2 regions of the Oerskovia jenensis genome follow, and region 2 is predicted to be linked to the other one. Evidence: riboswitches for the same ligand, from Rfam matches in the RefSeq annotation. Region 2 holds a riboswitch; the other holds the start of a gene.
What was found. Region 2 has a riboswitch for cyclic di-AMP ahead of JOD49_RS11585 (C40 family peptidase). Riboswitches for the same ligand answer to the same signal wherever they lie in the genome.
Positions count from the first base shown of each region.

Region 1: linked by a shared signal. The riboswitch ahead of JOD49_RS15110 (C40 family peptidase) and the one ahead of JOD49_RS11585 (C40 family peptidase) in region 2 are both predicted to bind cyclic di-AMP.

Region 1 is NZ_JAFBBO010000001.1:3,366,904-3,370,300, reverse strand. Features, by position in the region: gene JOD49_RS15115 (universal stress protein) at 1-768, opposite strand, end outside; gene JOD49_RS15110 (C40 family peptidase) at 956-1,741, opposite strand; cyclic di-AMP (ydaO/yuaA leader) riboswitch at 1,744-1,906, opposite strand; gene JOD49_RS15105 (iron-dependent transcriptional repressor DtxR) at 2,168-2,884, opposite strand; gene serC (phosphoserine transaminase) at 3,018-3,397, shown strand, end outside.
Region 2 is NZ_JAFBBO010000001.1:2,582,455-2,585,851, reverse strand. Features, by position in the region: gene JOD49_RS11600 (sulfite exporter TauE/SafE family protein) at 1-102, shown strand, start outside; gene JOD49_RS11595 (VOC family protein) at 331-747, shown strand; gene JOD49_RS11590 (hypothetical protein) at 801-1,103, opposite strand; gene JOD49_RS11585 (C40 family peptidase) at 1,235-1,969, opposite strand; cyclic di-AMP (ydaO/yuaA leader) riboswitch at 2,025-2,190, opposite strand; gene JOD49_RS11580 (DUF4287 domain-containing protein) at 2,394-2,684, opposite strand; gene JOD49_RS11575 (alpha/beta fold hydrolase) at 2,731-3,397, opposite strand, start outside.

The DNA.
Region 1 (3,397 bases), 780 kb from region 2:
GAACTCCGTGAGCAGCTCGGCACCGGTGCCGTCCAGGACGATGCGCTTGATCGGCACGTCGGGATTCTCGGCCTCGTGGCGGTCCACGATGACGTTGAGCCCCTCGGTGATGTCGTCGAGCACCTGCTGGTGGTCGATCGAGGCGGGCAGCCATGCGAGGAGCCCCGCACCTGCACCGACGGGCACCCCCGCGACGGCCACGAGCTCGGCTCCCCACGCCCGCGCCTGTTTGATCGCGTGCCGGAGCGCGATGTCGGCCGACGGCGAACCGTCGACGCCGACGACGATCCGCTTGAGCGGGGTGACAGCGGGGAGCTCCTCGTCGCCCGGCCCGCTCTTGAACGGCACGACGACCGTGGGGCACCTCGAGTGGGCCGGCAGCGCCGACGAGACGGTGCCCAGCAGGCGTTCGGTGAACCCACCCCGGCCCCTCGTGCCGACCACGACCAGCCCGTAGTCCTTCGAGAGCTCGACGAGCACGCCGGCGGCGTCGCCCGTCGCGATCGCCGCGGTCGTCCTGACGCCCGCCGCCTCTGCGCGCTGGGTGGCCTCGGCGAGAACCGCCTTGGCCCCCTCCTGGATCGCGGTGTCGTCGAGGGCCGCGTAGCCACCGTCGAGCGAGGCCGCGGTGAAGGAAGGAAGCGAGTACGAACACACGATGTGCAGGGGCCATCCGACCTGACGGGCGTACGCGGCCGCCCAGTCCAGCGCGTGCAGACTGGGGGTTGATCCGTCGACACCGACGAGCACGATCTGGGCACGGGTCATGGTTCCGTCTCCTTCCGAGGGCAAACGTCCATCCTGAGACAAACCTATCGAAAGAACTGGCAAAGTCCCACCGGCGCGCACGTTCCGGGAGACTGGGCCGACGCAAGAACCCCGCCCTCCCGCACGAAGCGGAAGGACGGGGTTCTCGGCCGGTCTCGCGGAGGGTCGTCCGCTGGTCCGGGTGGTCTCAGGCGACGCGGATGAACGTCGGGTTCGACTGCCAGATCTGACGGATCTGGATGGTCTTGCCGGGACGCGGAGCGTCGATCTGCATGCCGTCACCGGCGTAGATCGAGATGTGACCGGGGGTCCAGATGAGGTCGCCGGGCTGGGCGTCGGCGGCCGACACCTTGGTGCCGACGCTGCCCTGGCCGCTCGACGTGCGGGGCAGGCTGATGCCGGCCTGAGCGAAGACGTACTGGGTGAAGCCCGAGCAGTCGAAGCCGTCGGGCGAGGTGCCGCCGTAGACGTACGGGACGCCCACGTAGCGGCTGGCGATCGAGACGATCGAGGAGCCGGCAGCCGAGGCCGGGACCTGGACGGCGGCAGCCGTCTCGGTGGTCGCCGTGGTGGCGGCGACGGAGGTGCGCTCGTTGGAGCGCGACGGGGTCTGCGTGGCGCGCGTCTGGACGACGCGCTCGACGACGGGCTCCGGCGCGGGGGTCACGGCGACGGCCGCGCTCTCGATCGCGAAGCCGGCCTCGGCGGCGACCGTGACGGCCGGGGCGGACTCGAGCGCGGCACGGGCCTGGGCCGTCAGCGCGTTCAGGTCGACGGTGTTGAGCTTGGTCGAGTCCTGCTCGACGGGTGCTGCGTTGGCGGCCGTACCACCCAGCATCGAGACGATGAGTCCCGACGAGGCAGCGACGACAGCGGTGCGGCGGCCGACGGAGGAAGCCGTCGCCGCCGAAGCAAGGGTGGAAAGCGGGCGCCGTGCGGCACGATGCCGTGCGCCGTTCGTCACTGCAGTCACTAGTTACCTCTCCTGGACGCCTGCGAGGTCAGCTGTCGGGTTCGGGTGGGAGAATCACCCGGCCGTCCGGACCGAGGTCCTTCTGGCTTCACCCCAAGGGCACCGTTGCCGGTACCCGAATTTGGGTCCCCCGTCCCTGTCATCGGGTCGTGGTGTTCCTCTCGCGGTGACAGGGTTAGGCGTTCCGCGCGAGGGCTTCGACGAATGAGTCTTCCGTGAAGCAGAACCGAACGTACACGACCCCGGGGTGAATGTCACGTTCCCATCACGACGTCCTGAAAGGGCCCCGCACAACGGGACGAACCGGCACAAGACCGTTGCCCCGGGCCCCCGGCCGTCGCTCCTCGCGCGTCCCGGGCAGCACGTCGCCCCGCATCCCGGGTGGGGGGTGCGGGGCGGTGCGGGGGTGTGTGGGGTGGGTGGTGGTCAGGGGGCGGTGACGAAGAGGTGGCGGGCGACGTCGTCGGGCAGGTCCAGGACGGTCTCGGCGCCGTCGGCCCAGACGGTGAACCCCCCGGCCTCGGGGGTGATCGTGACCTCCTGGCGGGGCAGGATGCCCGCGGCCGCCAGGCGCGCGAGCAGGTCCGTGTCGGTCTGCAGGGGCTCGGCGATGCGCTGCACGACCACGCGCAGCGCGCCCGGCACGCGCCCCGCACGGTCGGCCGCGGCCACGAACGCGGGCAACGCGACGACCCCGTCGAGGTACTCGATCTCCACGATGTCCTCGCCCAGCTCCGACAGGCCCGGGATCGGGTTGCCGTACGGGTCGTGGTGGGGGTGGTCGAGCAGACCGATCAACCGCTTCTCCACGAGCTCGCTCATCACGTGCTCCCACCGGCACGCCTCCACGTGCACGAACTCCCAGTCCAGCTTGATCACATCGGTCAGCAACCGCTCCGCCAACCGGTGCTTGCGCATCACCCGCTGCGCCTTCGCATGACCCTCAGGAGTGAGCTCCAGATGACGATCCCCCGTCACCACGACCAGACCATCACGCTCCATGCGCGCCACCGTCTGAGAGACCGTCGGACCCGAATGACCCAGCCGCTCCGCGATCCGCGCACGCAGAGGGACGATCCCCTCCTCGTCCAGCTCGTAGATCGTCTTCAGATACATCTCGGTGGTGTCGATCAGGTCGGTCACGTCGCGCTCCTGTCGCTTGGGGGCTTGGGGGCACCTGCCGCACCGGCGGGCCGCTGACCACTAGTTTAGGTCCGAGCCACCGACATTGTGGACGGCGAGCGGTGTTCGCGCCAGGCCGGACTATCGTTGCCCCGTGCCTGAGCCCACCCAGATCACCGTCCCCCCGCACCTGCTGCCCAGCGACGGCCGTTTCGGCTGCGGCCCCTCCAAGGTCCGCGAGGCGCAGGTCCGCGCGCTCTCGGAGGCCGGCACGTCCCTCCTGGGGACCTCCCACCGTCAGGCACCGGTCAAGTCCCTGGTCGGTCGGATCCGGTCGGGCCTCGCCGAGCTCTTCGACGCCCCGGACGGCTACGAGGTCGTCCTGGGCAACGGCGGCTCGTCGGCGTTCTGGGACGTCGCGACGCTGTGCCTGGTGCGCGAGCGCGCCCAGCACGCGGCGTTCGGCGAGTTCGGCGCCAAGTTCGCGACCGCGACCACGCGTGCACCGTTCCTCGAGGCCTCGCAGGTCATCAC
Region 2 (3,397 bases):
GTGCTCACGCGCCGGTTCGTCGGCCGGATGCCGGACCGCGTGCACGCCCGGGCCTACCTCGTGCTGCTCGCGGTGGTCCTCGTGGCGACCGTCGTCGTCTGACGGGCTCGACCCGTCCCGTGAGGCGCCGCCCGGGCGGTGGGCGCCTCCCTCGGCGAGTGCCGTCACCGGTCCCGTGCCACACTCCGGAGAGGTGGCCGACCTGACGGTGGGGAGGGACACGGGTCGCGCGGTCGCCCGCCGACCGGTTCGAGAGGGTCAGGAGTCGGGCCCCTGTCCGGCGCCGGCACGACGTCGTCCCCCCAGACCGTCCTCCCACGGAGGTGCCCGATGACCACTTTCCCGACCGTCCGCCAGGTCGTGCTCGACACGACCGATGCCCGCGCCCTCGCCGAGTTCTACCGTGCCCTGCTCGGGCTGGAGTACCGCCCGGGCGACGAGCCCCCGGCCGTGGGCACCCCCGACCCGAACGGCCAGGACTGGCTCGTCCTGCGTTCGCCCGGGGGCATCCCCCTGGCGTTCCAGCAGGTCGAGGACCTGCGCCCCTCGACGTGGCCCGACCCGGCCGTCCCGCAACAGCTCCACCTCGACTGCACGGTCCCCGACCGGGACGCGCTCGACGCCCAGCACGAGCGCGCCGTCACCCTGGGGGCCCGCCTGCTGCTCGACCGCTCGGACGACCCGGTCGAGCCTCTGCGCGTGTACGCGGACCCGGCCGGGCACCCGTTCTGCCTCTTCGTGGGCTGACCCTCCGGTCCACGCCCGACCGGCCGGACGTCGCGGCACGCACGAGGGCACCGTCAGAGTGCCTCGACCTCGATCAGCCACTGCACGACGGTCCGGTCCTCGATCGTCATCCGGTACGTCTGCCCGGCGTCGATCGCGTCGTCCAGCCGGCTCTGGCGGTTCTCGTTGACCTGGAGCAGGCCACAGGACGTCCGCACCTGGTAGTACGTCGTGGAACGGTTCGTGTGCGAGACCAGGTCGTCCTCGGCGAGGCACGTCTGCTCGGTCGTCGTCCAGGTCGCGACCCAGGCGACGAACGGCCCGACCAGGACGACGGCCGCGACGGTCCATCCGATCGCGGCCTTGGGGATGCGCATGGCGTGGAGCATACCGGCGCCGGCGCGCTGGCCGTCGGCGGAGGACGGCCCGGCGTCGGACGGGCACAACGGGCCGGGAACGCACGAGGCCCCGTCCACAGGTCTGTGGACGGGGCCTCGCGGGCAGTGGGTCAGCCGACGCGGATGAACGTCGGGTTGTTCTGCCAGATCTTGCTGTGCTTGACGGTGCTGCCCGGGGTCGTGGCCTCGATCTGCATGCCGTTGCCGGCGTAGATCGCGACGTGACCGGGGGACCAGATGAGGTCGCCCGGACGTGCTTCGGCGGCCGAGACGGGCGTACCGGCGTCGCGCTGGGCGCCCGACTGGTGCGGCAGCGAGACGCCAAGCTGCGCGTAGACGTACTGCGTCAGGCCGGAGCAGTCGAACCCGCTCGGCGACGAGCCGCCGTAGACGTAGGGAACGCCCACGTACTTCAGGGCGATGTCGACGACGGCAGAGCCCGAGGCCGAGGCCGCCGGAGCAGGAGCGGCCTTCGCCGCAGCAGGCTGCGCGCGCTCGACGCTGCGCGAGGCAGCGGCCGAGCGTTCAGGGGCGGGAGCGGGAGCAGGCGCGGGCGCCGGCTCGGGCTCCGGGGCGGGGGTGACCGCGACGGACGCCTGCTCGATCGGCAGGGCCGCGTCGGCGGCGACGGTGACCGCGGGGCTGGTCGCCAGCGCCTCACGGGCCTGTGCGGTCACGGCGGCGAGGTCGACCGAGCCGATGGACTTCGACTCGTCCGACGCCGGGGCGGCGTTCGCGGGGGCCGTGAAGACCGAGATCAGCAGGCCCGACGACGCGGCGACGACCGCGCTGCGACGCACGACGGCGGTCGCTCCGGACGCGGCAGACCGACCGAGGGAGGTCAAGGGGGTGATGGGGCGGTGCGCAGCACGATGGCGCGCACGTGGGCGTGAAGTCACGTGTGATTCTCCTGGACGCCTGAGAGGTCAGCTGTCGGGTTCGGGCCGGAGAAACTCTGCCCGGCCGGGCGGACCGAGGTCCGACCGGCTTCACCCCAAGGACACCGTCTCCGGTGCCCACGAAATTGGGTCCCCCACCCCTGCCATGGGTGTAGTTCGTGGCTCCGGAGGTGACAGGGTTCGGCGTCCACCGGGGCACTCCAGCGAGAAGGTTCTCTGCGGAGCAGAATCGACGGTACATGGCGACGCTGCGATTGTCACAATGAGGTAACGAACCGCGCGAGTCGGACATCCGTCCAGCTATGACAACGGCCCGCACCCTCGCGCGAAGGGTGCGGGCCGCCGTCGGGGACGGTGGGCGGAGCGGTGCTCAGGCGGGCTTGGTCGCCTTGCCGTCCAGCCACAGGGTGTCCGACTCGTCCCGGTGCGTACCCGTCGAACCGACGTGCTTGCTGTCAATCGTCGGGCCCTTCTTGATGACGTGGACGAGCGCCATCGCGTGACCACGGCCCAGGTCGTAGTCCTCCTTGAGCCACTCGACGATCACGCCCGCCTTGACCGACGGATCGTCGTAGCCCTTCTCGTGGGCGATCGCCACGAGCTGGCGCGGGGTGAGGCCGGTCTTGTCCTCGATGGTGTCCAGATAGGCCTGGAAGGACATGGTGCTCCTCGCTTCTGATGGATCGGGTGGATCGGGAGGGTGCGGCTCACGCGGTCCGCAGGACCGTGCGCAAGCGCTGGGCGAAGGCCGACGGGTCGTCGACGAAGCCCGTGTGGTCGCCCGGGAAGAGCGTGGTCGTCGTCCCGAGCAGGGCCGCGAGCGCCGACGACGTCCGGTCGCAGAGCTGACCCGTCGAGTCCTCGCCGACCCCGACGACGACCCGGACGGGAGAGGCCCTCAGGGCTTCGACGTCGGGCTCGAAGAGAGTCGTCCCCAGGAGGTCGTGCGCGAACCAGAAACGCTCGTCCGCGACCTGCTGAGGGTCCCGCTCGCCGCCGAACATGTGCTCGACCATCCCGTCCGGGACGGCGATGTCGCCGACCGCGAAGAACTTCCGCCAGGCCCCGACGACGTCGCCCGCGCGGTGGTCGGCCACGAGCTCGCGGGTCGCGGCGTGCAGCCGCTCACGGTCCGGCATGAGGGCGTCGAGCGGCGCCTCGTGCGCGACGACCGTCCTGACCAGGTCGGGGTGCGACTGGGCGAGGGCGAGCGCGGTCACGGCGCCACCGCTCGACCCGACGACGGTCGCGGGGCCCGCGTCGAGACCGGCCAGGAGGCGTGCGAGGTCGTCGGCCCTGACCTCGGGGGGCGTGTCCTGGTCCGGGTCGTCGACCGTGCTGCGGTGGATGCCCCGCGGGTCGGTCGTCAGGACG